One region of the Arthrobacter sp. JSM 101049 genome, then DNA from elsewhere that is predicted to be linked to it. Evidence: predicted binding sites of a transcription regulator. Region 1 holds the regulator's gene; the other holds the start of a gene.
What was found. Region 1 encodes HspR, which represses chaperone genes until heat shock. Its sites were predicted from a motif close to AAGTTGAGTCNNNNNGACTCAACTT; they were not measured.
Positions count from the first base shown of each region.

Region 2: AB8M85_RS10965 (ATP-dependent Clp protease ATP-binding subunit) is a predicted target of HspR. The motif match lies at 3,681-3,705, and genes of this name have one in related genera.

Region 1 is NZ_JBGFFC010000001.1:551,565-567,343, reverse strand. It holds gene AB8M85_RS02680 (chorismate-binding protein) at 1-176, opposite strand, end outside; gene AB8M85_RS02675 (low molecular weight protein-tyrosine-phosphatase) at 166-669, opposite strand; gene AB8M85_RS02670 (LysE family transporter) at 742-1,368, opposite strand; gene AB8M85_RS02665 (methyltransferase domain-containing protein) at 1,456-2,286, opposite strand; gene AB8M85_RS02660 (MarR family winged helix-turn-helix transcriptional regulator) at 2,323-2,784, opposite strand; gene AB8M85_RS02655 (MMPL family transporter) at 2,821-5,010, shown strand; gene AB8M85_RS02650 (DEAD/DEAH box helicase) at 5,298-7,019, shown strand; gene dnaK (molecular chaperone DnaK) at 7,273-9,132, shown strand; gene grpE (nucleotide exchange factor GrpE) at 9,148-9,777, shown strand; gene AB8M85_RS02635 (DnaJ C-terminal domain-containing protein) at 9,863-10,846, shown strand; gene AB8M85_RS02630 (heat shock protein transcriptional repressor HspR) at 10,907-11,353, shown strand; gene AB8M85_RS02625 (alpha/beta hydrolase) at 11,364-12,299, shown strand; gene AB8M85_RS02620 (SRPBCC domain-containing protein) at 12,309-12,836, shown strand; gene trmB (tRNA (guanosine(46)-N7)-methyltransferase TrmB) at 12,847-13,713, opposite strand; gene AB8M85_RS02610 (polysaccharide deacetylase family protein) at 13,748-15,241, opposite strand; gene AB8M85_RS02605 (YccF domain-containing protein) at 15,388-15,779, shown strand, end outside.
Region 2 is NZ_JBGFFC010000003.1:311,300-327,078, reverse strand. It holds gene AB8M85_RS10975 (APC family permease) at 1-538, shown strand, start outside; gene AB8M85_RS10970 (hypothetical protein) at 737-970, shown strand; gene AB8M85_RS10965 (ATP-dependent Clp protease ATP-binding subunit) at 1,058-3,637, opposite strand; gene AB8M85_RS10960 (YidH family protein) at 3,846-4,235, shown strand; gene AB8M85_RS10955 (DUF202 domain-containing protein) at 4,243-4,575, shown strand; gene AB8M85_RS10950 (aldehyde dehydrogenase) at 4,568-6,043, opposite strand; gene AB8M85_RS10945 (nuclear transport factor 2 family protein) at 6,195-6,623, opposite strand; gene AB8M85_RS10940 (MOSC domain-containing protein) at 6,723-7,577, opposite strand; gene AB8M85_RS10935 (YdcF family protein) at 7,655-8,659, shown strand; gene AB8M85_RS10930 (DinB family protein) at 8,683-9,288, opposite strand; gene AB8M85_RS10925 (DinB family protein) at 9,333-9,962, opposite strand; gene AB8M85_RS10920 (helix-turn-helix transcriptional regulator) at 10,024-11,004, shown strand; gene AB8M85_RS10915 (glycoside hydrolase family 3 N-terminal domain-containing protein) at 11,099-12,358, shown strand; gene AB8M85_RS10910 (alpha-hydroxy acid oxidase) at 12,342-13,586, opposite strand; gene AB8M85_RS10905 (MFS transporter) at 13,635-15,026, opposite strand; gene AB8M85_RS10900 (GntR family transcriptional regulator) at 15,154-15,779, shown strand, end outside.

The DNA.
Region 1 (15,779 bases):
ACGTAGCGTTCCCGGCCCGCGGCGAGGCCGTCCCACCCGGTGTAGACGTCCTCGAGGTGGAACAACGAGACGCGGCGGTGGGCACGCAAGCTGGTGGCCAGTTCCAGCGCCAAGGTGCTCTTGCCCGCACCGGAGCGGCCGTCGACCGCGATGATGACGGGGGATCTAGGCGCCACGCGTGTCCGCGGTCTGGTTCCTGATGTGCTGGACCAGGCCGGGCAGTGCGGCCGAGATCAGCTGGTAGGTCGTCTCGAAGTCGGCGTCGTCGCCGTACCAGGGGTCGTAGATGCCCTGCCGTGCCGGGGCCTCCTGTGCCGAGTCCGGGTCGAAGGAGCGCAGCATGCGGATCTTGGTGCGGGCGGAGTCCGAGGTGGCCAGCCGCCGCAGGTGGGTGTAGTGGTCGGCGTCCAGGGCCAGCACCAGGTCGACCTCGTCGAAGTCGCCGGCGTCGAACTGCCGGGCCACGTGCGAGGAGGTCTCGATGCCGCGCCGGGTCAGCAGGGCCGCAGCACGGGGATCGATCGGGTTGCCGGTTTCCCAGTCGCTGGTGGCGGCCGAGGTGATGTCCACGTCGGAGATCCCGGCGTCCTGGACGGCTTGACGGAGCAGGTAGGCGGCCATCGGCGACCTGCAGATGTTGCCGGTGCACACGGTGAGGATCCTGAACATGAAGCCAGTCTATGCACGTCCGCGCCCGGAGGGCAGGCTGCGGGGACCTGCGGGGCAGGGGGCCCGCCCGGCCTATTGGTGCATGAACAACAGCAGGGCTGCGACGAAGATGAACAGGGTGCCGAACACCAGGTTCAGGATGCGCTGGCCGCGGGCATTGCGGGTGAACCGGCGGAACCCCTTGGCCGTGGCGGCGAAGAAGAACCACATGACCAGGATGTCCACGGCCACGATCGTGCCGATGAGCACCAGGTACTGCGGCACCAGCGGTTCCAGCGGGCGGATGAACTGCGGGGTGAAGGCCAGGAAGAAGACGATGGCCTTTGGGTTGAGCAGGTTCACCCAGAGGCCCCGGCGGAACATCGAGGAGGCCGGTTCGTGGGCCCGGACGTCGACCGCTGCCGTATCCGCATCCGGTTTGGCCCGCAGCAGCCCGATGCCGAGGTAGACCAGGTAGGCGGCGCCGAGGTAGCGCACCACGGCGAAGGCCACGGGGGAGTTGGCGACCAGGACGCCGACGCCTGCCGCGACGACCAGCACGTGGACCAGCAGGGCCGCCTGCTGGCCCAGGATCCCCCAGAACGAGCGGCGGAAGCCGGCGTTGAGGGCGTTGTTCATCGTGTTGATGGCCCCGGCGCCGGGCGTGAAGCTGATGAGGAGGCAGGCGCCCAACAGCGAGAGCCATAGCGAAAAGGTCACCCGAGGATTCTAGGGGTGCCAGCACGACGCCGGGACCACCGTGACGTGGTGGGCACGCCGTGCGCCGCGAATGCCGGGCCGCGCCGTTCAGTCCTCGCCGACGCGGGCGATGAGTTCGACGCTGGGCATGATGAAGACCCCGGCCGGGTCGGCGGCCCACTGCCGCCAGCCCGCCGCGATGCCCTGCAGCGCCTGCTGGTCCGCGATGCCGCGTTCGAGCGCCTGCTCGGCGTAGCTGGAGTGCAGGGCCCGCTCGGCCCAGCCCAGCCCGAAGTCGTTGCGGCTGGCTTCGGTCCCGTGGATCCACGTCGAGGCCGAGACCTGCAGGTCGGCGGGGTCGAAGCCGGCAGCCAGCGCCCAGGACAACAGCCGGCGCCCGGCGTTGGGTTCGGCGCCGTTGGAGCGGGAGAGCCGGTCGTAGACCTCCCGCCAGCGGGCCAGTGCCGGGCTCTCCGGGTACCACGACATGGCGGCATAATCGGCCTCGCGCAGGGCGACCAGCCCTCCCGGGGCCGTGACGCGCCGCAGTTCGCGCACCGCGGCCACCGGATCCACCAGGTGGTGCAGCACCTGGTGGGCATGGGCAATGTCGAAGCTGCCGTCGTCGTACTGGAGGTCGTAGATGTTGCCGACCTCGAAGCCGACGTTGACCACGTCCTCGGCGGCGGCGCGGGCGCGGGCGGTGGCGAGCACGTCCTCGGAGCGGTCCACGCCAACGGCACGTCCGCTGCCATCGGGGGCGGCGATCAGACGCGCCAGGTCCAGGGTGATCGAGCCGGGGCCGCATCCGACGTCGAGCAGGCGCTGGCCCGCGGCCAGGTGGGGCAGCAGGTGGGGCGCGGAGTCGGCAGCGGTGCGGACCGCATGCGCGCGGACGACACTCTCGTGGTGGCCGTGGGAGTACACCTCGTTGTCCATTTCCCGATCCTAGGCGCGCGGCGGTTTCCGCGGCAGCTACATGTCGAGATTTTGCGTCGCGCCGTCCACGGCGCGGGCCGCGTCGGCCATGAAACGGGAGATCACGGCGATGTCTGCCTCCGGATAGGCGGCGATGGCCTCGGATAGCGCGCGGGCCAGCGGGGCGAACATGCGCCGGCCCTCCGAGACCGCGTGGTCGGTGACGGCGATGCGCACCACGCGGCGGTCGGTCTCCGAGCGGCGCCGGACCACGTGGCCACTGCGTTCAAGCCGGTTGACCAGGGCCGTGGTGGCCGGCGGGCTCAGATGCAGCTCGCGGCCCAGGGCCGAGGCCGTGGGGGGTTGCCCGGACTGTTCGTGGCGCATGACCACCGAGAGGGCGTTGAGGTCGCTGCGGTGCATCGAGTTGCCCCCGCTGGTGGCGTCCACGAAGCGGTCCGACGCCTGGGTGAATTCCTGCAGCAGCCGGACCAACTGGAAATGCGCCCCGTTGTCCACGGTTGAAGTGTAGCGCCGACAAGATATAATTCCAGCGTGAAACTATTTGGCCATGGAACTAAATCCGAAGCCGAGCCCCGGCACCGTGGCGTGCGCCTGCTGGTCTGCGCGGTGCTGCTCCTGGTGTGGCTCGGCGTCGCCGGGATCGGCGGGCCCACCTTCGGCAAGCTGGACCAGGTGCAGAGCAACGACCAGGCCACGTTCCTGCCGGCCAGCGCCGAGGCCACCCGGGCCCTGGACTGGCAGCAGCGCTTCGACGGCAGCGGTGCCATTCCCGCCGTCGTCGTCCTGGAGGCACCGGACGCCTCGGCCCTGGAGGGCGTCGACCTGAAGTCCCTGGCCGCCGACGTGGCCGACCTGGACGTGGTCCGCGGCGATGTCGCCGGCCCGTTCCCCTCCGAGGACGGCCTGGCCGTCGAGATGATCGTCCCACTCGATGCGGACGTGGACACCGACCAGGCCGTCGACGCGCTGCGCAGCCTGCTGGACGCCGGCGTTCCGGCCGGGGTCACCCCCTACGTCGCCGGCCCGGCCGGCCTGACCGCCGACCTGATCGGGGCCTTCGCCGGCATCGACGGGATCCTGCTGCTGGCCGCTCTCGGCGCCGTGCTGGTGATCCTGCTGCTGGTCTACCGTTCCCTGCTGTTGCCCCTTGCGGTGCTGCTGACGGCCATGTCGGCCCTCTGCGCGGCGATCCTTGCCGTGTTCTGGATGGCCAAGGCCGGGTGGATCGCCCTGGACGGCCAAAGCCAGGGGATCCTGTCCATCCTGGTGATTGGCGCCGCGACGGACTATTCGCTGCTGCTGGTGGCCCGCCATAAGGAGGCCGTCGCCGATGGCGCCGGCCGGCTGGCCGCAGTGGGTGCCGCCCTGCGCGGAGCAGCCGCCCCGATCATCGCTTCGGCGGCCACGGTGACCGCCGGGCTGCTGTGCCTGGTGTTCTCGGACCTGAACTCCAACAAGGCCCTGGGCCCCATCGGCGCCTCCGGCATCGTGTTTTCCGTCCTGGCCGCCCTCACGCTCCTGCCCGCCCTGCTGGGCCTGCTCGGGCGGGCCTCCTACTGGCCGCTGGTCCCCCGGCACCACGACCATGTCCCGGACTCCCCGGTTGAAGGAGCCGGGATCTGGGGACGGACGGCGCGCCTGGTGCGCCGTCACCCGCGGCGCATCTGGATCACCACCGCAGTGGTCCTGCTGGCCGGATGCGCCGGGGTGTCCCAGCTGCAGGCCACCGGTGTGCCGCAAAGCGAACTGGTCCTCGGGCAGACCGAATCCGCCGCCGGGCAGGACGCCCTGGCCCGGCACTTCGACGCCGGGGCGGGGAGCCCGGCAACGCTGATCACTGCCGCGGAGGCGGGCGAGGACATGCTCCAACGGGTCCAGGACGTCGACGGGGTGGCCAGCGCCTACCTGCAGGCCCCCGGCGGGGCGCCCGCAGGGGTCGGTGCCCCTGGGGCCGAGACCCGGCCCCAAGTCGTGGACGGGCGGGTCCTGCTCTCCGTGACGCTCTCCGATCCGGCCGACTCGACCGCCGCGCAGCAGACGGTCGTGGACCTGCGTCAGGCGGCCCATGCCGTGGACCCCGAAGCGCTGGTCGGGGGGCCGAGCGCCGTCGCACTGGACACGAACCTCACGGCCGAGGCCGATCTGGTGAAGATCATCCCGCTGGTCCTGGGGGCGATCCTGGTCATCCTGGTCCTGCTGCTGCGCTCGATCCTCGCCCCGGTCCTGCTGGTGCTCACGACCGTGGTCTCCTACGGCACCGCCATGGGGGTCTCCGCCCTGGTGTTCAACGGGGTCTTCGGTTTCCCCGGGGCCGACCCGTCGGTGCCGCTGTTCGGCTTCGTGTTCCTCGTGGCGCTGGGGGTGGACTACAACATCTTCCTGATGACCCGCGTGCGCGAGGAATCCATGGTCCATGGCACGCGCGAGGGCGTCGTGCGCGGCCTGGCCGTCACGGGTGGGGTCATCAGCTCCGCGGGGATCGTGCTGGCGGCGACCTTTGCGGCCCTGGGCGTCATCCCGATCATGTTCCTGGTCCAGCTCGCCTTCATCGTCTCCTTCGGCGTCCTGCTGGACACGCTGGTGGTCAGGTCGCTGCTGGTTCCGGCGCTGGCGTACGACCTGGGCGAACGGATCTGGTGGCCCTGGAGGCTCCGGACCGTGCCGGCCGACGGCGCGGGGCTCCAGAGCAGCCCGCAGGGCCGGGATGCGGCCCAGCCGTGACCTCCGGCACACAATGGGGACGGCGGCGCGGCCACTGCTAGACTGAATGGCAGTGGCTCCACGCCTTCCGGCCCCCGGCCGGACGCATGCGGGCCCTGCGTCGACAGATGTGAACCTTTTCCCGCCGCCCCGGGCATCCACTGGATGCGGTACCGGCAGCAGCGGCGGAAGGCCCCTCGCCCCCGGGCGATCGGTGGAGCACCCCATCCAGGGTGTCCAGGCCATCCTCTTCTTCGGCGACCTGCGCGCCGAACCCGGTTGCGCACAGCAACGACCGAAAGCAGCCCGTGAGCGTTTCCTTTACTTCCCTCGGCGTGCCCGCACGCCTGGCTGACGTCCTGTCCGCCCAGGGAATCGACACCGCCTTCCCCATCCAGGAAGCCACCCTCCCCTCCACGCTGGCCGGCAAGGACGTGCTCGGCCGCGGCCAGACCGGCTCCGGCAAGACCCTGGCCTTCTCCCTTCCGCTGGTGGCCCGACTGGCCGCCGAGCCCAAGCCCCGCAAGGCGCGCTTCCCGCGCGCCTTGATCATGGCGCCCACCCGTGAGCTGGCCACGCAGATCAGCCGCGTGGTCATCCCGCTGGCCCAGGGCGCGGACCTGCGCACCGCCGTCGTCTTCGGCGGCGTTTCCCAGGTCCGCCAGGAGAAGGAACTGAACTCCGGCGTCGACATCCTCATCGCCTGCCCCGGCCGACTCGAGGACCTGCTGCGCCAGAAGGTCGCCGACCTCTCCCGCGTGGAGGTCTCCGTGCTCGACGAGGCGGACCACATGGCCGACCTCGGGTTCCTGCCCGTGGTCAAGCGCATCCTGGACCAGACCCCGCGCGGCATCCAGCACATGCTTTTCTCCGCCACCCTGGACAACGGCGTCGACAAGCTCGTCCAGCGCTACCTGGACCACCCGGTCGTGCACTCGGTGGACGCCCCGCAGGCGGCAGTGGACACCATGGACCACCACGTGTTCATGGTCGACGCCGATTCCAAGAAGGAACTGGTGCTCGAATTGGCCTCCGGCACGGGACGTCGCATCATGTTCATGCGCACCAAGCACCACGCCAAGAAGATGGCCGTCTGGCTGTCCAAGTCGGGTGTCCCGGCCGTGGACCTGCACGGCAACCTGAGCCAGAACGCCCGGGACCGCAACCTGGCCGCGTTCCAGGGTGGAGACGCCCAGGTCCTGGTGGCCACGGACGTTGCCGCCCGCGGCGTCCACGTCGACGGCGTCGAGCTGGTCGTGCACATCGACCCGCCCTCCGAGCACAAGGCCTACCTGCACCGCTCCGGTCGCACCGCCCGCGCCGGTTCCTCCGGCACGGTCGTCACCATCGCCACCCCCGACCAGCAGGGCGACGTGAAGTCCCTGATGCGCGCCGCCGGCATCAAGGTCCCGTTCGAGAAGGTCACTCCGCAGGCCGCCGCCGTGGTCGCCGTGCGCGGCGCAAAGGCCGAGCATGTCGCCTACGTGGCGCCCCAGGCCCATGCGACGCAGCGGACCAAGACCCTGGCAGATTCGGACGCCGCGGGCGGACGGGGCCGCCGGCGTGGTGGCCGCGGCAATGCCCGCGCCGCCCGCCCTGCCGCCGAGTCCCCGGCGACCGGCACCGAGTCCCGCGGCGGCCGCGGAGGGCGAAAGCGCCCCGAGCCCGCCGCGCGCACGGCAGCTGCCGGCCGTCCCGCTGCTGCCGAGCGCGGTGAGCGCGGTGGCGCCCAGCGTTCCGTGCGTGCCGGCGGACGGGCCGGGGGCCAGCGCACGGCCGCAGGCCAGCGCACCGCCGGCGGCCGCAGCCGCGCCGGGCAGCGCCAGGCCGGCGCACGTCCCGAGGGTCGCGGCGAGACCGGCCGCTCGTACACCTCGGCCCGCCCGGCCTCGACGGGCAACCGCGGCGGCAACACGATCGGCGATGCCATCGGCGCGAAGACGCAGGAGGCGCTCGGTGCCGGAGGACGCCCCGGCCGGGGCCGCGGCAGCCGGCGGGCCGGCGCCCCGCAGTCCAACCACAAGGGCTAGCGGAGCCAGGTCCCGGCGAACGCCCGGACCGCCACGGCCAGAGGCGCCGTTCCCCCTCCCGGAGAGGGGGGAACGGCGCCTTTTCCGTGCCCGGATCCTGCCCGGGCCCTGGGACAAAAACCAAACTTGAGCGCACTGCACTCAAGTTCGAGTTGACATCAAAACGAGCCTGAGTAGACTTGAGTGCAGAACGCTCAACCTCCCGGGTTGGGCGGAGAACCCCAGCATTTCCCACCGGAAAGAAGGATGCATCATGTCCCGTGCCGTAGGTATCGACCTCGGAACCACCAACTCGGTCGTCTCCGTTCTGGAAGGCGGCGAGCCCACCGTCATCGCCAACGCCGAAGGCGCGCGCACCACGCCGTCCGTGGTGGCCTTCTCCAAGTCCGGCGAGGTCCTGGTCGGCGAAATCGCCAAGCGCCAGGCCGTCAACAACATCGACCGGACGATCGCCTCCGTCAAGCGCCACATGGGCACCGACTGGAGCACCACGATCGACGACAAGAAGTACACCGCGCAGGAGATCTCCGCGCGGACCCTGATGAAGCTCAAGCACGACGCCGAGTCGTACCTGGGCGAAAAGGTCACCGACGCGGTCATCACCGTCCCGGCCTACTTCAACGACGCCGAGCGCCAGGCCACCAAGGAGGCCGGCGAGATCTCGGGCCTGAACGTGCTGCGCATCGTCAACGAGCCGACCGCCGCCGCACTGGCCTACGGCCTGGACAAGGGCAAGGAAGACGAGCTCATCCTCGTGTTCGACCTCGGTGGCGGCACCTTCGACGTCTCGCTGCTCGAAGTCGGCAAGGACGAGGACGACTTCTCCACCATCCAGGTCCGCTCCACCGCCGGCGACAACCGCCTCGGCGGCGACGACTGGGACCAGCGCATCGTCGACTGGCTGCTGGCCCAGGCCAAGTCCAAGGGCGCCGACCTGTCCAAGGACAAGATCGCCCTGCAGCGCCTGAAGGAAGCAGCCGAGCAGGCCAAGAAGGAACTCTCCAGCGCGACCAGCACCAACATCTCGCTGCAGTACCTCTCGGTCACCGCCGACGGCCCCGTCCACCTGGACGAGCACCTCTCCCGCGCCAAGTTCCAGGACCTGACCAAGGACCTGCTCGAGCGCACCCGCAAGCCGTTCAACGATGTCATCAAGGAAGCCGGCGTCAAGGTTTCCGACATCGCCCACGTCATCCTCGTCGGCGGCTCCACCCGCATGCCGGCCGTGGCCGACCTGGTCAAGGAACTGGCCGGCAAGGAAGCCAACAAGGGCGTGAACCCGGACGAGGTCGTCGCCGTCGGCGCCGCCCTGCAGGCCGGCGTCCTGAAGGGCGAGCGCAAGGACGTCCTGCTGATCGACGTGACCCCGCTGTCGCTGGGCATCGAGACCAAGGGCGGGGTGATGACCAAGCTCATCGAGCGCAACACGGCCATCCCGACCAAGCGGTCCGAGACCTTCACCACGGCGGACGACAACCAGCCGTCCGTGTCGATCCAGGTCTTCCAGGGCGAACGCGAGTTCACCCGCGACAACAAGCCGCTGGGCACCTTCGAGCTGACCGGCATCGCCCCGGCCCCGCGCGGCGTGCCGCAGGTCGAGGTCACCTTCGACATCGACGCCAACGGCATCGTCCACGTCTCCGCCAAGGACAAGGGCACCGGAACCGAGCAGTCGATGACCATCACCGGCGGCACCTCGCTGGCCAAGGAGGACATCGAGCGCATGGTCCAGGAGGCCGAGGAGCACGCTGCCGAGGACAAGGCACGCCGTGAGGCCGCCGAGACCCGCAACGCCGCCGAGCAGACCGCGTACTCCGTGGACAAGCTCATCAAGGACAACGAGGACAAGCTGCCCGAGGAGGTCAAGACCGAGGTCCAGGCCGACGTCGACGCCCTCAAGACGGCCCTCGAAGGCCAGGACAACGACGACGAGGTGAAGGCCGCCTACGAGAAGCTGCAGGCGTCCCAGACCAAGCTCGGCGAGGCCATCTACGCCCAGGCCCAGGCCGACGGCGCAGCCGGGGAAGCCGGTGGCGAATCCGCCGGCACCGACGCCCCGGAAGAGGACATCGTCGACGCCGAGGTCGTCGACGAAGACGACGAGAAGAAGTAAGGCGGTTCGATTCCGATGCCACACCACGGCAACGAAGAAGAGCACGGCGAGGAGCCGGTGCGCTTCACGGACAAGCGCAAGGTCGATCCCGAGACGGGTGAGGTGCGCGCTGCCGCAGGGCAGGAGGACGTGACCGCAGCCCAGGAGGGCGCCGAGTCCGAGGACGCGCTGGCCCAGGCCGAGCAGATCCTCAACGAGGCCGGCCAGCAGGAGCCGCCCGCCGCGGCGACCGACGTCGAGGCGGAACTGCGCAACGACCTGCTGCGCCTGCAGGCCGAGTACGTCAACTACCGCAAGCGCGTCGAACGCGACCGCGAAGCGGTACGCGACCTGGCCGTGCAGTCGGTGCTGTCCAGCCTGCTGCCGGTGCTCGACGACCTGGACGCCGCGCGCCAGCACGGCGACCTCGCGGACGGGCCGTTCGCGGCCGTGGCGAAGAAGTTCGACGCCATCCTCGCCGGCCACGGCCTCACGCGCATCGAGGAGACCGGGGTCGCCTTCGACCCCACCATCCACGAGGCACTGATGCAGCAGCCCAGCAGCGAGGTCCCCGAGGACCACGTGGCGCAGGTCCTGCGCATCGGCTACCAGAAGGGCGAACGCGTCATCCGCGCAGCCCAGGTGGTCGTTTCCACCGGCGAATAGCGCCACCCCTCCCCGGCCGCCCCACCCCGTGGGGCGGCCGGGGACCCCTTAAGCCCGAGAACCAACCAGAAACAGGAGGCGCCCGATGGCCAGTCAGGATTGGGTCAACAAGGATTTCTACGCCATCCTCGGCGTCTCCAAGGATGCCAGCGACGCCGACATCAAGAAGTCCTACCGCAAGCTGGCGCGCAAGTACCACCCGGACACCAACCCGGGCGACGCCAGCGCCGAGCAGAAGTTCAAGGACATCACCGAGGCCAACTCCGTGCTGTCTGACCCGGAGGAGCGCGAGCAGTACGACGCCATCCGCGCCATGGGTTCCGGTGCCCGCTTCTCCGCAGGAGGCGCCGGGGGACCGGCCGGCGGCGGAGCCGGCTTCGACGACATCTTCGGCAACCTGTTCAACACCGGTGGCGCGCGCCGCGGCGGCGGCGGCTTCCCCGGGGGCAGCCAGGTCCCGCCCGAATTCGCCGACCTGTTCGGCGGTGGCGGCGGTGGATTCGGCGGCTTCCAGCAGACCCCGCAGAAGGGGGCCGACCGCACCGCCTCGACCACGATCTCCTTCGCCGGATCCATCCGCGGCACCACCATCGGCCTGCGCGAACCGGACGGTGAGGTCATCGACGTGCGGATCCCCGCGGGCATCCGCGACGGCCAAAGCGTGCGCGTGCGCGGCAAGGGCCAGCGCGGCCCGGCCGGCAACGGGGACCTGATGGTCAAGGTAGCGGTCAAGCCCCACGCCTTCTTCCACCGCGAGGGGAACAACATCCGCATCCACCTGCCCGTCGGCTTCGCCGAGGCCGCCCTGGGCGCGACCCTTGAGGTCCCGACCCTGACCGGGGAGACCGTGAAGATGAAGGTCCCGGCCGGGACCTCCTCCGGGCGCACCCTGCGCCTGAAGGGCCGAGGCGTGAAGACGTCCAAGGCAACCGGCGACCTGCTGGTGACCATCGACGTCGTCGTGCCCCAGAAGCTCGGCGCCGAGGCGCAGGAAGCCGTCAAGGCCTTCGCCGCGGCCACCACCGACGCCGACCCGCGCGCCGGGATCGCCGCGCAGGCGGTACTCTAGCGCCGACGGGCCCGGATGGGGCAGCGGCGGACGACGGACAGACCACGAGGAGGCACGCACATGTCGGAGGGCAAGGCACTGGCCATCAACGACCGGTTCATCCCGGTCTTCGTGATCTCCGTGGCCGCCGAGCTGGCGGACATGCACCCGCAGACGCTGCGCCAGTACGACCGGATGGGGCTCGTCTCCCCGTCCCGGCAGCGCGGCAAGCAGCGCCGCTATTCGAAGCACGACGTCGAATTGCTGCGCGAGGTGCAGCGCCTCTCCAAGGACGGGGTCTCCCTCGAGGGCATCCGCCGGGTCCTGGAGCTGGAAAACCAGGTGGCCGCCCTGCGCTCCCGCGTGGCCGAGCTCAACCAGGAGCTCGAGGAAGTCAACCGCCGAGCCTCGGACCTGCACCGCGTCTTCGCCGCCGGCGCCGGGGCAGGGGACGTGGTCACCCTCTCCCGGGGCGAGCGCCCCCGCGCCCGCAGCCAGGCCGTCGTCATCTGGCGTCCGCAGGACTAGGACGCTGGCCGTGCCGTCGACCCCGGCCAGCGTGGCCGACCTCATCGCCCGGGCCGAGCGGGGGTTCGAGGTCGCCACGCGCCGCCGCGATGCGCTCGACCAGCCGCGCAAGGCGGCCATCGACGGCGTCGCCCACGCGCTGGCACCGACCTCCATGGACCGGGCCATCCCGCCGCGGCGGCTGCTCTTCCTGGACCTCGACGGGCCCGAGCCGCTGGCTGCGGTCGTCCTGGGCGACCCCGACACCGCCAGCCACCTGACCTGGCAGGTCTCCGGGGCCGGCATCCGCCCCGGCACCGCCATGTGGGGAACCGCCCGCGAGGTCGGGGAACTGCTGCTCGAACAACGGCGTGCCGGGGCCCCGGCCCCGGCGGTCATCGCCTGGCGGGGCTACCCGGCGCCCGGATTGCTGCGGGCCATCTTCAACCGCACCGCGCGCACCGCCGTCGAACGCCTCACCCACGACATCCGCCGCATCGCGGACCTCCTGCCCGCCGGCGTCCACACCGCCCTCGAGGCCCACTCCTACGGAGCCACCCTGGCCGCCCACGCCCTGGCCCGGCTGGCCACCGAACCCGCCCGCCCCGGAAGGCGCCCGCCACGGATCCAGGCCTTCGCGACCACCGGATCGGCCGGCATCCCCACACACCTGCTCACCGCACCGGAAGGCCTCGGGGTCCCGGCCGGCCACTGCTTCGAGGCCGTCGCCCGGGCCGACCTGCTGGCCCGCTGCGGCCGCCTGCTCAGCGGGCGCACCACGGTGGCCGGCCTGCCCTTCGCCGTCGACGGCCATCCGGAATCGGGCCTGCACGCCGTCACCGGGCACAACACCTCCCGCTACCTCCCCGGGGCCACCCATGCCGACTACGGCTACCGCGACCCCGGCACGCTCTCGCTGCACAACCTCGCCCGGATCCTCATCGGCGCACCGCCGGCTTGGACGTAGCATGTGTCCATGAGCGAGGACAGCATGGCGCTGGCGGACTTCGGCCGGCGCGGCGAACGGTGGATCCTGACCTACACGATCGACCTGCCCGTGAACCGCTGGGACGCCTGGATCGCCATCACCAGCCGCGACGGGCTCGGCCAGTGGTTCCCCGCCACGATCGTGGGGGAGTGGACCACCGGACGCCCCCTGCGCTTCACTGTCGGCGCGGACCCCGACGGCGAACCCATGGCGGGCCGCGTCGTGGACGTCGAGGCCGGGGCGCTGCTCGCCTTCACCTGGGCCACCGACTCGCTGCGGATGGCCCTGACCCAGTACGACGCCGGGACCCGGCTGGTGTTCGCCGCCTCCCTGGACAGCCAGGGCCGCGGCGCCCGCGAGGGGGCGGGCTGGCATGTCTGTCTGGCCGCCTTGCGCGAATCGGTGGGCGGCTACGTCGAGGACGCCGACCTCGACTGGCAGGCCCTGTTCGACAGGTATTCCCGCCGGTTCGGGCCCGAGGCGGCCACCGTCCTGCCGCCCGCGTCCCGGCCGTGACCGGCCCCCATCAGCCGGCCTCGGGCTCGCGGCGGTAGGCCAGGTCGAAGACCAGCCGTCCGGCCGCCAGCGCCTTGCCCTCGAAACTGGTGCGGATCCGGCCCTCGTAGCGCGGGGCCCAGCCGCCGAGCTCGTCCGTGAAGCCGGGGTCGGGCTCGTGGCCCTCCAGGCCGCCGCGGCGGACCCGGGTCAACGGCGACTCAGCGCCGGCGCGTTCCCCGGCGTGCAAGGTGCTGAAATCGGGGCTGGCATCGAGGATGGCGCGCATCTGCTCCGCGTAGTCGGACCAGTCGGTGGCCAGCCGCCAGGTCCCGCCCGGGGCCAGGACCCGTGCTGCCTTGGGCAGGAAGGACTCCTTGATGAGCCGGCGCTTGTGGTGGCGGGTCTTGTGCCAGGGGTCGGAGAAGAAGATCCACAGCTCGTCGACGGATCCGGGTTCGAGCATGACGTCCAGGACCTCGGGCGCATTGGCCTGCACCGCCCGGACATTGGTCAGGCCCTTGGCATCGATCCGGGCCATGAGCTGTGCCAGGCCCGGCAGGTAGACCTCCACGGCCAGGAAATTGCGTTCGGGATGGGCCTCGGCGGCCGACGCAATGGCCTCGCCCAGGCCGGTGCCGATCTCCACGGTCAGGGGCGCCGTGCGGCCGAAGGCCTCGTCGGCGTCGAAGCGGAAGCCGGCGTGGACCGAGGTGTCGGCGTGGTGCCGCGGGACCTGGATGACGTAGTCGCCGGACAGCCGGTCCCAGGAGTCCTTGCGCTTGCCGTGCAGGCGGGAGCCGCGGCGGACGAAGGACACCGGATCGGTGCGGTAGTAGCTCAGGTCGTCGACGGCCCGGCCGCTGACCGGGGGCTTGGGCGCTGCGGAATCACTCATTGGACCAACGTTAGCGGCCGGGTGCGTCGCGGCGCTATTTGCCAGCGGCTCCGTGGGTGTAGGCCACCTGGGCCTCGGGGTCCATCGGGGCCAGGAGCTCGGAGACGGTGACGAAATGGTAGCCGCGGCCCCCCAGCCCGGCGAGGATCCGCGGCAGGGACTCCGCGGTGCCGGCAGAGCCGTGCAGGAGCACGATCGCCCCCGGGTGGGCCCGGCGCAGGACCGCATCCACGACGAGGTCCGGATCGTGGTGGACCCAGTCCAGCGGATCGACGTCCCACAGGGCCACCGGCGTGTGGGCCAGCCGGTTGACCTCCGGGCTGGTCGCGCCATAGGGCGGGCGCATCAGCGTGGAGGACGCACCGGTGGCCGCGGCGATGGCGTCGTCGGTCCGGCCCAGCTCGCGGCGTGCCTGTTCGGCGGGCATCGAGGTCAACGCGCGGTGCGACCAGCCGTGATTGCCGATCTCATGGCCCGCGGCAACGGCCTGCCGCAGCTCGGCGCCGTAGCGGCCGATCTGGGGGCCGACGACGAAGAACGTGGCCAGCGCGTCGTGCTCCTCGAGGATGGACAGGAGCCGCCCGGTCTCGGGGCCGGGACCGTCCTCGAAGGTCAGGGCGATGCATTTCACGTGCCCGCAGTCCGGGGACCGGCGTGCCGACGGCACAGTGCCGGCGACGGGGGGACCGGCTGCGTCCTGCCGGGCCGTCTCCTGCGCCGGCCCGGCGGACGAGGCCGCGCCGGCGGGGTCCATTCCCGCCGCGCGCACGGCGAGTCCGCGGTCGCTGAGCAAGGGCAGCAGGGCGGCCGAACCGACCCGCGCCACCACCGGTGATGCCGCGGCCGGGGCGACGGAACCGTCGTCGAATTCGACCAGCGCATTGCCGGCGGCGTCGAAGTTCACCGAGTCCAGCAGCACGGGATCCGGATCGGCCGCCCGGTCCGGGAAGACGTCGGGATCCACCGCCAGGTCATCGGCAACCAGGGCGCCGAACGCCGACCAGTCCCGGTCCGAGGCGAAGAGGTCCCGCGTGTCCAGGGTGTTCCGGTCCTCGCGGTCGTACCACAGCGTCCGGTAGGCCGAAGAACCGGAGGAATCCCGGACGGCATAGGCGGTTTGCCTGATCCCGACCATCCGCGCGGAGCGGGCCGTCACGGCCGAGGAGATGTTCAATTCCGACGGCGGGGCGCTCGCGGAATCCCGCTCCCGGAGGGCCCGGAAGGCGGCGATCTCCTGGTCCACCGCCTGCTCCTGGCCCCGTCCGAAGGCGGGCTCATCCTCCAGGGTGAACCAACGGGCATGGATGTGGTGGTGCTCGTCGACCCTGCTGCGCGTCCCCGACCCCTCGAGCAGGCCAAGGCCCGGGGCCGCGGCCAGGCCGGTCCCGTCACCGATCGGCGCCGGCGTGCCCGCTGCGGTGAGGGGGCGGGGAAGGGACGCTCCCGGTGAGACGGCGCATCCGGCCAGGGCCGCGGCCACCAATGCGGCCCCGAGGCACAGGCGGGAGGAACGCGGCCGGGAGATCATGGCTCCCATCTTCCCGCGTGGAGGCTACCGGCCGGTACCAGAACGCGTCCGCACCGGGCATCGTTAGCAAAACTTAAGCTCCGGTCGGCAGGATTTCAGGGACTTCCCCGATGGCGGTCCGATTCCCCGCGGGGCAGACTGGAACCATGAGCGGACCCGTGAACCTGATCCTGAACGTCATCTGGCTGGTCTTCGGCGGCCTCTGGCTGGCCCTGGGCTACCTGTTGGCCGGAATCGTGTGCTGCCTGCTGATCGTGACCATCCCCTTCGGGTTGGCCTCGTTCCGCATCGCCAGCTACGCGTTGTGGCCCTTCGGGCGGACCATCGTCGACCGCGGCGGACGGGCCGGCTTCTTCTCCACGATCGGCAACGTCATCTGGATTGTCGTGGCAGGCCTCTGGATCGCCATCGGCCACGTCGTGACCGCAATTCCGATGTTCGTGAGCATCATCGGCATCCCGCTGGGCATCGCCAACCTCAAGCTCATCCCGGTATCCCTGGTGCCCCTGGGCAAGGTCATCGTCCCCTCGGGAGCGCA
Region 2 (15,779 bases), on a different contig from region 1:
CTACGTCTTCGCGCTCGGACGCGAAAACGTCCTGCCGGCGGCCCTGTCCCGGGTCTCGCGGCGCTCGCAGGCACCCGTGGCCGGATCGCTGGTGCAATCGGTGCTGGCGCTGGCCGTGATCATCGTCTTCGCGGTCGCCGGCACCGGGCACGAATACGGGGCCCTGTTCCCGGTCCTGACGCTGTTCACCTGGCTGACCAACATGGGCGCCTTCGGGCTGGTGCTGCTCATGGCGCTGACCTCCTTCGCGGTCATCGGCTTCTTCCGCCGTACACCCTCGGGCAACGGACCCTGGACGACGACGGTTGCCCCGCTGCTCGCCGGGGTGGCGCTGACCGTGCTGTTCGGCATGATCGTGGCCAACTTCGACGTGCTCATCGGCCTGGCCGAACCCGGGGTGCTCAGCTGGCTCCTGCCGGCGATCATCGTGGTGCCCGGTGTTGCCGGGGTCGCCGCCGCCTACTGGCTGCGCTCGGCACGGCCCGGCGTCTACGCGGGGATCGGCCGCGGGGGAGCCGACCCGGACGAACTGGACTAGTCGACCTGCATGCCGGTGTCCAGGCGCGCGCATAATGGCCAAGACGCAATGGGCGGCGGAGGACCCGACCACGAGGCCTCCCGCCCCGCCGCGGAATCCCTTGGGTAGCGGCCAGCGCGCGGCATAAGCTGGCTGCAGGCCTGACAGGCCGGGGCGGCACCCTTGGTGCCACCCACCATCGAACCGAAGGAGCGTGCGATGACCACCCCAGCAAACGACCGGGACGACGCGGACCGCCCAGAGGAAACGGACGCCCCGCTCTCCGAGCACGTCGCCGCCGAGAACGACAACGACGACGTCACCGAGATCGATGCCGAGTCCATTCCCGTCCAGGGCGACGAGGATGTGGCCGATGACTTGGCCGAAAAGGCCTACGGGGACAAGGACGACGACGGGAACCCGGACATCCCGAACGCCCAGTTCCCGGCCTGAACGGATTCCGCCTGAACCGATTCCGCCTGAATGCGAACGCCCCCGGGACCTGGAGAACAGGTTCCGGGGGCGTTCGCCGTCCGGCGGCTACGCGGCCAGCGCCGCGTGCCCGGCGGAGCCGGTGACCAGCAGCCGGTCGCCCTCGGCAGCCACCGTGACGGATCCGCCGTCGTGCACTTCTCCGGTGACCAGAAGGTCGGCGATGGCGTCGTCGACCTCGCGCTGGATCACCCGGCGCAGCGGACGGGCGCCGTACTCGGGTTCGTAGCCGTGCTCGGCGATCCAGTCCACCGCGCTGTCCTCGGCCGTGAACGTGATCCCCTGGGCCGCCAGCCGGGTCTCGGTGGCGCGCAGCTGCAGCCCGACGATCCGGCGCAGCTCGGCCTTCTCCAGCTTGCGGAAGAGCACGATCTCGTCGATCCGGTTCAGGAACTCCGGCCGCATCGTCTCGCGCAGCCGGCCCATGACGCGGTCGCGCAGTGCCTTCTCCGATCCGAATCCGTTGGCGTCCCCGGACTGCGGGGTGAAGCCCATGGCCCCGGTCTTGCTGGCCAGGAACTCCGAGCCCAGGTTGCTGGTCATGATGACCACCGTGTTGCGGAAGTCGACCGTGCGGCCCTGCCCGTCGGTCAGCCGCCCGTCGTCCAGGACCTGCAGGAGCAGGTTGAACACGTCCGGGTGCGCCTTCTCGACCTCGTCGAGCAGCACCACCGAGTACGGGTTGCGGCGCACGCGCTCGGTCAGCTGCCCGGCCTCGCCGTAGCCGACGTACCCCGGAGGGGCACCGACCAGCCGCGAGACGGTGTGGCGCTCGCCGAACTCGCTCATGTCGAAGCGCAGCATGGCCTCCTCGTTGCCGAACAGTGATTCGGCCAGTGCCTTGGCCAGCTCCGTCTTGCCCACGCCCGTCGGGCCGAGGAACAGGAAGCTGCCCACGGGCCGGCCGGCGTCGCCCATGCCGGTGCGGTTGCGCCGGACCGACTTGGCGATCACCGAGACGGCGTCGTCCTGCCCGATCACCCGGGCGTGCAACTCGTCCTCCAGCTTGGCCAGCCGGGCGCGGTCGCCCTCGGTCAGCCGCGAGGCCGGGATGCCGGTGGCGCGGGAGATGATCTGGGCGATCTGCTCCTCGTCCACTGTGTTGCTGCCGCCGGCCTCCGGGGTCGGTGCCGCGGAAGTCGCGGCCTCAAGCCGGCCGGTGAGTTCGCGGATCTCGTCGCGCAGGCGTCCGGCGTCCTCGAAGCGTTCGGAGGTGACGGCGTCGTTCTTGCGTGACTCCAGCTCCGCCAGCTCGGTGCGGAGGGCCTCGGTGTCCACCTTCGGGCCGCGGCGCAGGCTCAGCCGGGCGCCGGCCTGGTCGATCAGGTCGATGGCCTTGTCCGGCAGGAACCGGTCGGTCAGGTAGCGGGCCGAGAGCTCGACGGCGGCACGCAGGGCCGCGTCGGTGTAGGCCACGCCGTGGTGCTCGGCGTAGCGGCCCTGCAGGCCGGCCAGGATCTTGACGGCGTCCTCCTGGGAGGGCTCGCCGACGGTCACCGGCTGGAAGCGGCGCTCGAGGGCCGGGTCCTTCTCGATGGTGCGGTATTCGCCGAGCGTGGTGGCGCCGATCAGCCGCAGCTCGCCACGGGCCAGCCGCGGCTTGAGGATGTTGCCGGCGTCCATGCCCCCGCCTTCGCCGGAACCCCCGGCGCCGACGACGGTGTGCAGCTCGTCGACGAAGACGATGAACTCGCCCTCGTGGGCGGCGATCTCGTCCATGGTCTTGGTCAGGCGCTCCTCGAAGTCACCGCGGTAGCGGGTTCCCGCGAGCATGCCCGGCAGGTCCAGGGAGATCACGCGCTTGCCGTGCAGCTGGGCCGGGACCTCGTCGGCCACGACTGCCTGGGCCAGGCCCTCGACGACGGCGGTCTTGCCGACGCCGGCCTCGCCGATCAGCACCGGGTTGTTCTTGGTGCGGCGGGCCAGGATCTCGATGGTCTGCTCGATCTCCTCCTGCCGGCCGATGACCGGGTCGAGCTTGCCCTCGGAGGCCAGGGCGGTCAGGTCGGTGCCGTAGGTCTCCAGCATCGGGGTTTCCGAACCGGAAGCCGGCTGGCCCGCGGTGGGCGACCCGTTTGCGCCGGGGGCGGTTGCCTGCTGGGCGGCGGCGCCGATGTGCTGCAGGGATTCGGGGGTGACGCCCGAGACGGCCAGCACCTGGCCGGCGGGGGAGTCCTGGTTGAGCACGAAGGCGACGAACAGGTGCTCCGGGTCGATGTAGGTGGAGCCGAAGGCGCGGGCGACCTGGCGGGCGTCCAGCAGGGCACGCTGGGCGGAGGCCGTCAGGGAGGGGGCACCGCCGTCGTACCGGCTGGACGACTGCGGCAGGCGCTGCTCGGCATCGCGGATGATCGCCGCGACGTCGATGCCCGCGGCCTTGAGCTGGGCAGCAGGGCCCTCCTGGTCGAGCATGACGCGCAGCAGGTGCAGGGCGTCGAGTTCGGCATGGCCGTGCTCGGCGGCAAAGCCGGCGGTCTGCGCGAGCAGCTCGTGCGTGCGGCGGCTGAGCAGCCGGGTGATGTCGATCGGGCGGCCCGCCTGCGCGGCCCGCTGGCCCTGCAGGTAGCGGGCCAGGAAGTCATCAAATGAGCCGTTGCCCGACCCGTATGGTCCGAAGAACGTTGGCAAGTGATCCTCCAAATGGAACTTGAGTGCCTTGCGCTCAAGTATGTAGTTGAGCGAATGTCACTCAAGTTAACGTCGGGGACGCTGGTTTATTCCAGCACGGCGGCCGTGACACGAACCACGGTCCCCGGCAGGCCTGTCGGTAGGCTGTTGGCAACGACGAATCGCCGGCGACGGCCAGACGTCGGCAAGGACGAACGGAAGGACGACAGTGGCCGAAGCAGACGATCCAGCGGCACGCGGATGGCTGGCCCGACGGGTCCTGCCCGGCGGCGACGAGCCGGATCCGCGGTTCACGCTCGCCAACGAGCGGACGTTCCTCGCCTGGATCCGCACCTCGCTGGCCTTCCTGGCCGGGGGCATCGCCCTGGAGGCCTTCGCGTTCGACGCGTTCCCGCCGGACCTGCGCAAGGCCATCTCCATCATGGTCATCTGCATCGGCCTGCTCATCAGCGCCGGTGCCGTCTTCCGGTGGCTGCGCGTCGAGACGAGCATGCGCCACCACCGGCCGCTGCCGTTCCCGGCGATCGTGCCCGTGCTGGGGTTGGGCGGCGCGCTGGCCGCCGCGGTGATCGTCATCGTCATCGCGGTGGCGGGCTGAATCGGACATGTCCGCACCGCTGACCCGCGCCCACGACGACCCCGGCCTGCAGCCCGAGCGCACCGTGATGTCCTGGGGCCGGACGACGCTCTCGCTCTTCGTGGTCAGCGCCGTCTTCCTGCGGTGGATGCCGCACTACGGGTTGCCCATCCTGCTGCTGGTGGTCCTCGCCGCCGGCGGGGCGCTGGCGATCTACACCACCCAGCGGCGCCGCTACCACACGCGGGCGCAGGGGATCGCCGCCGGCCGGTTCGCCGCCGATGCCGCAGCCGTGTTCTTCACCGCAGGGGCGGTCTTCGTGCTGGGCCTCCTGGCCCTGCTGGTCGTCCTCGCTACCTGATGGTCAGCCAGATCGTCTTGAGCTGCGTGTACTGTTCCAGGGCCTCGAGCCCGTTGTCGCGTCCGCCGAAGCCCGAGGTCCGGTAGCCGCCGAACGGCGTGGTGATGTTGCCCTCGCTGTAGCCGTTGATCGCCACCGTCCCGGCCCGCACGCCACGGGCCAGCCGCACGGCCCGGTCGATGTCGCGCGACCAGATGGTCGCCGCCAGCCCGTACTCGGTGTCGTTGGCCATCCGCAGCGCCTCGGCCTCGTCGTCGAACCCGATGACGGCGACCACCGGGCCGAACACCTCCTCGCGGGCGATCGGCAGGTCCGGGGCAACGTCGTCGATCACGGTCGGTGCGATGTACCAGCCGCCGGTCTCGGCGAACAGGGCCTCGCCGCCGGTGACGATCCGGGCGCCTGCGGACCGTGCGCCGTCGACGTAGCCGAGCACCCGCTCCAGCGCCGAGGCCTCGATCAGCGGCCCGGTGACGGTTTCCGGCGAGGACGGGTCGCCGACGGTGCGGACCGTCGCCTGCCGGGCGAGTTCGTCGACGAAGTCGGAGCGGATCGACTCGTGGACCAGGATCCGCGAACCGGCGGAGCAGTTCTGCCCGGAGGCCCAGAACGCCGCCTCCGCCAGGTCCTCCGCGACCTCGGGGAGCCGGTCGGCATTGTCGGCCAGCACGATCTGCGGGGACTTGCCCCCGCACTCCAGGGCGATGTTCTTCAGGTTGCTGTCCGCCGAGTAGCGCAGGAATTCGCGACCGATCTCGGTGGACCCGGTGAACGTGATCATGTCGACGTCCGGGTGCAGCCCCAGCGCCCGTCCGGCAATGTGCCCCAGGCCCGGGATGACGTTGAAGACGCCGTCGGGCACCCCGGCCTCGGTGGCCAGTTCGGCAATCCGCAATGTGGACAGGGAGGCGAGCTCCGGCGGCTTGACCACCAGGGAGTTGCCGGCGGCCAGCGCGGGCGCCATCTTCCACGCGAGCATGGCCGCCGGGAAGTTCCACGGCAGCACGGCGCCGACCACGCCGATCGGTTCGCGCACGATCAGCCCGAGCTCCCCGGAGCCGGTGGGCGAGACCTTGCCGAAGACCTTGTCCACGGCCTCGGCGTACCAGCGGATGGTGCCGATCGTGTCCGGTATATCGAATTCGTGGCAGTTGGCGATCGGCCGTCCGGCGTCGACCGATTCGAGCAGGGCGAGCTCGTCGGTGGCCGCCTCGATGAGGTCGGCCAGGCGCAGCAGCACGGCCTTGCGCTCTGCCGGATTGGTCTGGCTCCACGTCCCCGCCTCGAAGGCGGCGCGGGCACTGGCCACCGCGGTGTCGACGTCCTCGGCACCGCAGGCCGCGACGTCGGTGATCTTCCGCCCGGTGGCCGGGGCGAGGGACTCGAAGGTCGCCCCGTCGGCAGCGGGGCGGAACCTTCCGTCGATGTAGGCGCCGGTGCGCAGGGATTCTGTGGGGATCTCGGCCATGGTGCGACTCCGTCCGGGCTCGGTTGCTGCGTTGTCCCCGATGCTAGTGGCGACGGCCCCGGGAAGCCATGGCCGGCGGGATCGGGGCGCTGTCGCAGTCAGCTGTCGCCGTCAGCGGAGCCGGCAGGACGGTCCGGGGAGCCCGCGGCGGCTATCGTCCCGGCGCATCGTGCGGACTGTCAGACGGATCGGCGCCGAAGGTGTCGTTGACGAGCTGGGTGTCCATGTACTCTCGGACCTCCGTGATGAGGTCGCCGGTAAACGTGAGGACCCAGCAGTAGTTGTTGTTGTACGGGTGGCCGTCAGGTGTCCGGCTGCGCCCGACATGTTCCACCACCACCTGGTCTCCGTCGGCCAAGATCCGGTGGATGTGGCCCCTGGACGCATCGGCCAGGGTTGCATCGACTCCGCCGAACAATTCGTTCAGCACGCTGCCCTTGCCCTCGAAGGTCCTGGACCACCTGTCCACGCCCATCCACCGCCAGGTGACGTCCACGGCCATCGCGTCGAGTAACGGCCTCCGGTCCCCGGCGCGCGCCAGGGCGTCCATGATCTTCCGGGTCCGTTCCTTGTTGTCCATGTGACCGATCATGGGCCGTCCGGGCGGCGACCACAAGCAGTCCCCGGGATCCATCCCGCGAGGCCCTGCGGATCCCGGAAGCAGTGCGGGCCTATCGATCTACTCCAGGACGACGGCGGTGCCCGGAACCAGGGTGCCGCCGCTACGCACGTGCGCGTAGACGCCCATGTTGGTGTGGCCGAAGGCCTCGTGGAGCGTCGTCAGGACCGGCAGGTCGCGCCGCGCCGAATCGAGGCCGACCTCGGTGGCCGCGCACCGGGCGATCTCCTTGAACACGTCCAGCCGGACACCTCCGGCCGCCAACTCGCTGCCGAGCCAGTCGCGTTCGGCGAAGGGCTCGAGTCCGTCGAGGTAGATGTTGGCGCGGAAGCGCAGCGGATCGACCTCCATCCCGGCGGCACGGGCCAACTCGCGCACCGAGGCCAGGTTGATGATCGAGACGGCCTGCATGTCCGCGGGGTCGTCGCTGCGCAGCAGGTCCGGGAAGCGGCGTCCGGGCTCCTCGGCGAAGACCGGCTGCCTGTCCGCGGGCAGCCCCAGCAAGGTGGCGATGCACGCGGTGAACGAGGCCCGGCCCGCAGCGGTGGACAGGTCCGCGCGCAGGAGGGGGCCGCCGTCGTGCCCGGCACCGCCGTCGTGCCCTGCGCCGGGAAGGGCGGTGGAGATGCCCGCGATGGAGCGCAGCTCCACGGTATCGATGTCCGGGAAGTACTCGCTGCGCACCCCGGCCAATGCCGGTTCGCGCATCAGGACATGGAACTCGCGCTTGCCCAGGTCCTGCCGGGCGCCGGGGACGTAGCGGCCGTCCGCGCGGGCGAGAGCGTATTTGCGGTCGTGCGCGATGCCGTGCCCGGAGGCCAGGGTGGCCGCGTCCAGCCGCTGCGGGCTCAGCCCCTTGATGGGGTAGTAGTAGAGCGACTCGATGGTGGGCCCGGGGCCGGCGGTCTGCAGCACGGGCCCATTCTATGCGGGTGCGCCAGCTGCGTTGCCCGTGCCCCAGGCGGGGTGGGGCGGTTGCGTAGGCTGGAAGCGTGACCTCACTGATCCTGGCCGCCCTGCTCGCCGTTCTCTACCTCTGGCTGCGCCGCAAGGACCGGAGGATGCTGCGCAACGGCGTGGTGCTGGTCGCCGCGATCTGGTTCGGCGTCGGGGGAGCGTTGCAGATCCTCATCCAGTGGTTCCCTCCGCTGGAGTACCTCTGGTTGGCCGTCCTGGCATTGGCGCCGCTGGCGGTGCTGGTGCTGGCGGGGTTCCTCATCGCCAACGGGATCACCATGCTGCGCAGCGAGGGCCGCCGGCCGGGCAACCTGCTGACCCTGCTGCTGGGGGCCGCGATCCTCGCCCTGCCGGTGATCGCGCTGTACCTGGTCGTCTCGCTGAACCCGCTGGCCATCGGATTGGCGTTCCTGCTGTTCTTCCTGTGCAGCTACCTCGGGGTCGTCTTCGTCATCTTCCTGGCCTACGCCATCGCCTACGGGCGGATGGAGCACGACGTCGCCCCGGCGGCGATCACCATCCTGGGCTCGCGGCTCATCGGCGGGACGGTGCCGCCGCTGCTGGCCAGCCGGCTGGACAAGGCGGTGGAGCTGTACCGGGACGCGCCCGAGCCCAAGCCGCTGCTGATCCCCTCGGGCGGGCAGGGTGCCGACGAGAGCCGCCCCGAGGGCGAGGGCATGGCCGAATACCTCCGCCGGGCCGGGATCCCGGCCGGCGACGTCGTGCCGGAGAACCGGGCCCGCACGACACGGGAGAACCTGCGCTTTTCCCGGGCCGTGCAGGAGGAGGCGGGCCGGCCCGGCGCGCAGCTGGTGGTCACGAACAACTACCATGTGCTGCGCGCCGCGCTGCTGGCCCGCAAGTACGACGTCGATGCCCAGGTGGTGGGCTCTCCCACCGCCCGCTACTACGTCCCCAGCGCGTTCCTGCGTGAGTTCGTCGCCATCATCAGCGAGCACCGGGTGCTCAACGCCGTGCTGTGCCTGCCGTTCCTGGGCCTGTCCGCGCTGATGGTGGTCGCGGTCCTGGCCAACGTGTAATCAACGTGCGGCCCTGCGGGTCCCTACCGCGGGGCCGCCGCGGGCGACCACGGCTTCAGCCAGGCGGTCTCCGGCAGCCCGTCGGCCGCGGCCATGAGCTCGAACCAGGTGGCCCCGTCGAGGGATTCGCGCAGGATGTCTGCATGCCCGGCATGGCGGGCCTCCTCCTCGATCAGGTGCCCGAGCACCCAGCGGACCGACCAGGCCTCGATGTCCCGCGGGAACCACGGGGCGCTGCGCGGCACCGGCACCGCGGTGTCCAGGTCGGCCGCGGCGACGACGTCCCGGGTGGTGGCCTGCTGGTCGTCGAGGGCGGCGAGCAGCCCGGTCAGGGTCTCCTCCCCGGTCATGGTCCACTGTCCGGCATAGAGCGCCACGGCCTCCTCGAACGGGACGGCATCGGATGCCGGGCGGCCGGGTGCGGCGGCGATGCGCTCCACCCAGCTCGCCTCGCAGGCCGTGACGTGCTTGATCAGCGCGCCGATGGACATCGAGGAAACGGTGGGGGTCGACCGGGCCTGGTCGTCGGTGAGCCCGAAGGCGACGGTGCGCAGGTTCTGGCCCTGCTGGTCCAGGTAGGCCAGCAGAGAGGTCTTCTCGTCGGCAACGGGGCCGGGCATGGCGGGCATGGTGTGTCCTTTCGACAGGGGGTGGGTGGGGGCGTGCGCGTCGGTCAGTCGTCGTCGTGCGGGTGGCGGGGCAGATTGCGGTGCAGGTACAGGTCGCGCAGCAGCGCCATCTCGGCGCCGTGGTGGATCACCTCCCGGTGGATGTGCAGGACCAGGGTGGCCATCGGCAGGTGGGCGAACGGGCCTTCCGCCGGGCCGCAGGGCCGGGCGAGCGCGGCAGCGTCGAGGGAGCGGACCCCGGCGATCCAGCGGTCGTGGGCGTCGTCGAGCTGGGCGAGGGCACCGGCCGCGGTGCCCGCGTAACCGTGGGACTCGTAGGAATCTGCCGGTCCGCCGAAGTGGCTGGCGTTGCGGGCACCCAACACCCCGACCACCACGTGAGCCAGGCGCCACGCGATCGTGGTGACCGGCGGCGGCGTCGGCTCCGGGAAGGCGAAGTCGATGACGTGGTCGCCGCCGCCGGCGGTGACGGCGCCGGGCAGATCGGGCCCGGCCTGGCCGCGGGGCCTGACGGTCCAGCAGCCGGGAACCGGTTCCCAGAGGTACTCGTCGTCGGTGAGGCCCTCGAGCCGGGGCCGCAACTGGTTCTCCCAGTGCCAGGAGAGCTGTTCGGCCAGTTGGTGCGTCCAGCCGGGGGCGGGGACTGCTTCCGTGGGGTCTGTGGTGGTGTCCATGCGTCCAGTCTCCAACCTCTATAGGACAGGAACTGTCCGCTACCTGTGCGATGCTGGCCGCATGGACGAGACGATCGGACGGGTTCTGGGCCTGTTGAACCTGCTGCAGTCGCGTCCGGTGTGGACCGGCAGCGAACTGGCCGCCGAACTCGGGGTGACCACGCGCTCGATCCGCCGCGACGTCGAGCGCCTGCGCCGGCTCGGCTACCCGATCCGGGCGACCCAAGGGGTGGGCGGCGGGTACCAGCTCGGAGCCGGCCGTGCCCTGCCGCCGCTGCTGCTGGACGACGGCGAGGCGGTCGCCGTGGCGGTGAGCCTGCGTCTGGCCGCCGGCGGGTCAGTGGCCGGAGTCGGCGAGGCGGCGCTGCGGGCCCTGTCGAAGCTGGACCAGATGCTGCCGGCCCGGTTGCGGGCCTCGGTGGACGCCGTGGCCGGCTCCACGGTCTCGCTCGACGGCACCCGGGGCGGCGACGACATCGTCCCCTCCTCCCGGCTGCTGGCCCTGGCCCACGCCATCCGCACCCCCGAACAGGTCACCTTCGCCTACACCCCGGCGGGACCGGACGCTCCCACGGCCGAACGACGTGTCGAGCCCTACCGCCTGGTCTCCGCCGGGCGGCGGTGGTACCTGATGGCCTACGACCTGGTCCGCGAGGACTGGCGCACGTTCCGGCTGGACCGGATCGACGCCGTGCACGCCACCGGTTTCCGGTTCGCCCGCCGCGCGGCCCCCGATGCCGCCGGGTTCGTGCAGGCCGCCATCTCGCAGAACCCCTACGCCCACGTCGCGCGCATCCGGATCGCGGCACCGGCCGGGACCGTCCGCTCGCAGATCCCCGCCAGCGTGGCCGCCGTGGAGGCCGACGGGGACGACGCCTGCATCCTGACCGCCGGGGGCAACTCGCTGGAGTTCGTCGCCCTCCATGTGGCGCTGCTCGGCCACGTGGCCACCGTGCTGGACCCGCCGGAACTGGCCCCGGCGCTGAAGGACCTCGGCGCGCGGCTGGCCCGCATGGGCGGGACGGGGCCGGACCGGAACTAGACTTGGCACCGACCGAAGCACCGACCGAAGCACCGACCGAACCGCCACCGGGGCGCGACCACGGCGTCCACCGGAGCGAGCCGAAAGGGCCCACATGGGACAGCGCCTGAGGAATGCCGCCACCGCCGTGCTGATCTGCGCGGTCCTGCCCCTGGCAGCCTGCACGACGCCGGAACCCGGTTCCCCGGCGTCGGGCACCTCATCTTCCGGAACCTCCGGCAGCGGCAACCCGACCGGAAGTGGCAACCCCACCGGAAGTGCCACCGGCCCAGCGGCCCCGGCATCGCCGTCGTCCTCGGAGGATGTGGCGGATCCGGTGCAGGCCGCGGCCCGGGAGCGCCTCGAGGGGCTGACGCTGGAACAGCGGGTGGGCCAGGTCCTGATGATGGGGGTGCCGGCGACCGGTGCCGGCGCCTCCGGGCTGGCCATCCTGAAGCGGGAGCACGTGGGAAACATCTTCCTCAAGGGCCGCAGTTCGGCAGGCCTCGACGCCACCGCCGCCGCCGTGGAGGAGATCGAATCCGTCGTCTCGGAGAAAACCACCGGCGGCGTCGGGCAGTTCATCTCCACCGACCAGGAAGGCGGCCAGGTCCAGGTCCTCAAGGGCCCGGGCTACACGCGGATCCCGGCAGGCATCACCCAGGGCTCGTGGGATCCGGACGTCCTGCAGCGCCGGGCCGCCGGTTGGGGGAAGGAGCTCGCCGCGACCGGGATCAACGTCAACCTCGCCCCCGTCGCCGATACCGTCCCGGCCTCGATCGGCACGGCCAACGCCCCGATCGGCGCCTTCGGCCGCGAGTACGGGCACACCGCCGCGAGCGCGGCCGCGGGGGCCTCGGCCTTTGCCGCCGGCATGGAGGCCGCCGGGGTGCACCCGGTCATGAAGCACTATCCGGGCCTTGGGAAGGTCAGCCGCAACACGGACGTTTCGCACGGGGTCACCGACACCGCCACCACGCGCGACGACGCCTCGCTCCGGCCCTTCCAGACCGGGATCGACGCCGGCATCGACTTCGTCATGCTCTCGAGCGCCTACTACGCGAAGATCGACCCGGACCACCCGGCGGCCTTCTCGGACACGGTCATCAACGGCATGCTGCGCGGCGACCAGAGATTCGAGGGCATCGTCATCTCCGACGACATGTGCGACGCCGTCCAATTCCGCGACTGGAAGTACGCCACCCGCGCGAAGAAGTTCTTCGACGCCGGGGGGACCATGATGCTGTGCGTGGACCAGAAGGCCATCCCCTACATCGCCGACGGCCTCGTCGCCCAGGCGAAGGCCGACCCGGAATTCCGGCAGAAGATCGACGACGCGGCGCTGAAGGTCCTGGCCGTCAAAAACGGGCTGTAGCCCGCTCCGCCGTGCCGCGCGGATCGGCCCGCAGGTGCTGAGGGCCGAGCTCGGCGATGCTGGAGACGCCCAGCAGGGTCATGGTCACGCGCATCTGCTCCGCCAAGAGGTCCAAAGCGCGCAGGACCCCTTGCTGGCCCCCGGCCATGAGCCCGTACATGTAGGCGCGGCCAATCAACGTGAAGTCCGCCCCGGCACACAGCGCGGCGACGATGTCCCCGCCGGACATGATGCCCGAGTCGAGGATGATTTCGACGTCGGGACCCACCTCGGCGCGGACCTCCGCGAGAGCGTGCAGGCTGGCCGGGACCTGGTCCAGCTGACGTCCACCGTGGTTGGAGACCACCATGCCGTCGGCACCGGCGTCGAGGGACTTGCGGGCGTCCTGGGCGGTCAGCACCCCCTTGACGAAGAGCTTGCCGGGCCACACCGAGCGCAGCCAGCGCAGGTCCTCGAGCGACAGGGTGGGGTCGAACATCGAGTTGATGAGTTCCGGTAGCGCATGCGAGGTGCCGCTGAGCGAGGCGAACTTCAACGAATCCGTGGTCAGGAAGTTGAACCACCACCCGGGCCGGTAGGAGGCGTCGAGCAACGTCTTGACGTTCAGCCGAGGCGGGATGGTCATGCCGTTGCGCACATCGCGCAGGCGCTGCCCGGCGATGGCGGTGTCCACGGTGACCATCAGGGTGTCGTAACCGGCGGCAGCGGCTCGGTTGACCAGTTCGAGCGAGGCGTCGTGGTCGTTCCACAGGTATAGCTGGAACCATCGCCGTGCGTTCGGTTGGAAGGCGGCGACCTCCTCGATGGAACGCGTGCCCATGGTTGAGAGCGTGTAGGGGATGCCGGCGGCTGCAGCAGCGCCGACTCCGGCCTCTTCTCCTTCGCTGTGCATGAAGCGGGTGAATCCGGTGGGGGCGATGCCCACCGGCAGGGCCGAGTGGGCACCGGCGATGGTGGTGGACAGGTCCACGGCAGGATGTCCTGCCAAGATCGCCGGGCGCAGTTCGACGTCGTCGAAGGCCCGGCGGTTGCGCTGCAGCGTGATTTCCCGGCCCGCCCCGCCATCCACGTAGTCGAAGGCCGGCTTCGGCGTGCGGCGCCGGGCGATGCTCCGCAGGTCCCAGAGGTCGGCGGCCCGGGCCAGTCGGGTGGCACGGAAGCCCAGGCTGGGGCGTTCGAACTTCATCAGCGGACGCAGCTCGGAGAACTGGGGGAAATTGCGTTGCATGTACGGTCCTTCGGGGAAATGCGGAGGTCGGAGTGCCCGCGGGGCGGATCAGGCTTTCGGGTCGCGTGACGCGGTGGATGCAACGGCCGCGCCATGGCCGGAGGGTTCGACAGCGGCCTGGTTGCCCCGTCCGCGGGCGGCCAGCACAGCGACGAGCGAGACCAGGCAGCAGGCCGAGAGGTAGGCGGCAGCGGCCCAGCTGGCTCCGTTGGCCCAGGTGATGAGGGCCAGAGCGATGAGCGGGCTGAAGCCGGCGACGAGTGCGCCGTTGAGTTCGCGGGCGACGGCGACCCCGGAGAAGCGCGACGCCGTCGGGAAGAGGTTGGTCAGGAAGGCGCCCTGCGAACCGGACGTCGCGCCGATCACGCAGCCGTACCCGACGGCGATCGCGATCGTCGCCCGCAGGGTGCTTCCGCTCTCCAAGGCGGCGAAAAGCGGGAAGGCGAAAAGCAGCCCGGCGGCCGCGCCAAAGGCCATGACACGGCTGGCGCCGAAGCGGTCGCTCGCCCAGCCGCCGACGGGCGCGCCGAGGATGCCGAAGACGGAACCGATGGTCACCGCCAGCAGAGCGTCGCTGGCCGGCACGCCCACCGCCGGGCTGGTCATGAAGTTCAGCGCGAAGGCGGCCATGATGTAGTTCAGGGCGTTGTGGCCGGTGATCGAAAGAAATCCCAGCACGACGCCCGAGGTGTTGCTGCGGAACAGCTCGACCAGGGGCAGCTTGGCCTGCGCGGCCCGCTGCGAGGATTCGAGGGCATTCTGGTAGGCGGGGGTCTCGTCGAGGTTCTTGCGGATGTAGATGGCCACGAAGAAGAGCGCCGCCGACAAGAGGAAGGGCACACGCCATCCCCATGCCATGAACCCGTTGTCGGGCAGCCGGGAGAACAGGAAGAACGACAGAGTGGCCAGAACGATGCCCGCCGGCGGGGTGGCCAGCACCAGGGAGGTGTAGAAGCCACGGCGCCGTGCGGGCGCATACTCAGCGACCAGCGTCATGGCCCCGGCCAGCTCGGCTCCGGCGCCAAAGCCCTGCAGGCACCGCATGGCCACGAGCAACAAGGGAGCCCACGCCCCGATTGCCACGGCCGTGGGCAGCAGCCCGATGCACACGGTGGCGGCGCCCATGAGGATGACAGAGAGCAGCATCGCCGGCTTGCGGCCGAAGCGGTCCCCGACGTGGCCGATGACCACCCCTCCCAGCGGGCGGATGATGAAACCCACGGCGAAGGTGGCGAAGGCCGCCAGCGAGGCCGCCGAGGAGATGGCCTCGGGAAAGAAGAGCGGGCCGATGATGAGCCCGGCTGCGGCCCCGTACAGGCCGTAGTCGTACCACTCGATCACGGTGCCGATGATCGCGGCCGTCATGGCCTTGCGCAGCGACGGCCTGGACGCGGCGGCGCGTGCCGCGGGTCCGGCGTCGGGAAGATGGTTCCCAGTCACGAGTCCCCCTTGGTCGTGGTTGTCTTCCGGCCCGGGAATCCAGTGCGTGCTTGGTCCGGGCCAATCAAATATATTTCTAACATATTTGTGGAAGAGATCACAGGTCCCCGTGTGGAATGATGCTTGCATGACGCCATCGAGTCCACCCGGCACCCTGTATCACCGGCTGCGCGAGGGCATACTCACCGGGAGGTATGCCCCAGGGGAGCTGGTCTTCGAGGGGACGCTGGCGCAGGAATACGGCCTCTCCAAGACGCCCGTCCGCGAGGCCCTGCAGCTGCTGGCCGCACGGGGCCTGGTGACCGTCCTGCCCAAAAAGGGCTACATGGTGCGCACGATGGACTTCCAGGACGTGCGGGAGATCATGGACCTGCGCATGCTGCTGGAGCCGCACGCCGTCGAAGCGGCTGCCCGGGCCTGCGCCCCGGCGGTCATCGGCGAACTCCGCCGGTTCCTCGACGAGCAGTCCCGGCTACGGAACCGGCCGCTGGAGGCCATGGGCCAAGCGCAACAGTTCCACCTGACCCTGGCTCGGGCCGGGGGGAACGGCCGGGCGTTCGACGTGCTGCGGCAGGTCCTGGACGAGACGTCCCGGGCGCACCACGTGCTTCCGGCGCTGCAGTCCTACATGTCCACCGAGCAGGAACAAGCCGAACACGAGAAGATCTTCACTGCCGTCGAGGCAGGGGACGCCGAGGCAGCCGGCGAGTTGATGCGGGCACACCTGAAGAACATCAACGCCGAGATGCGTTC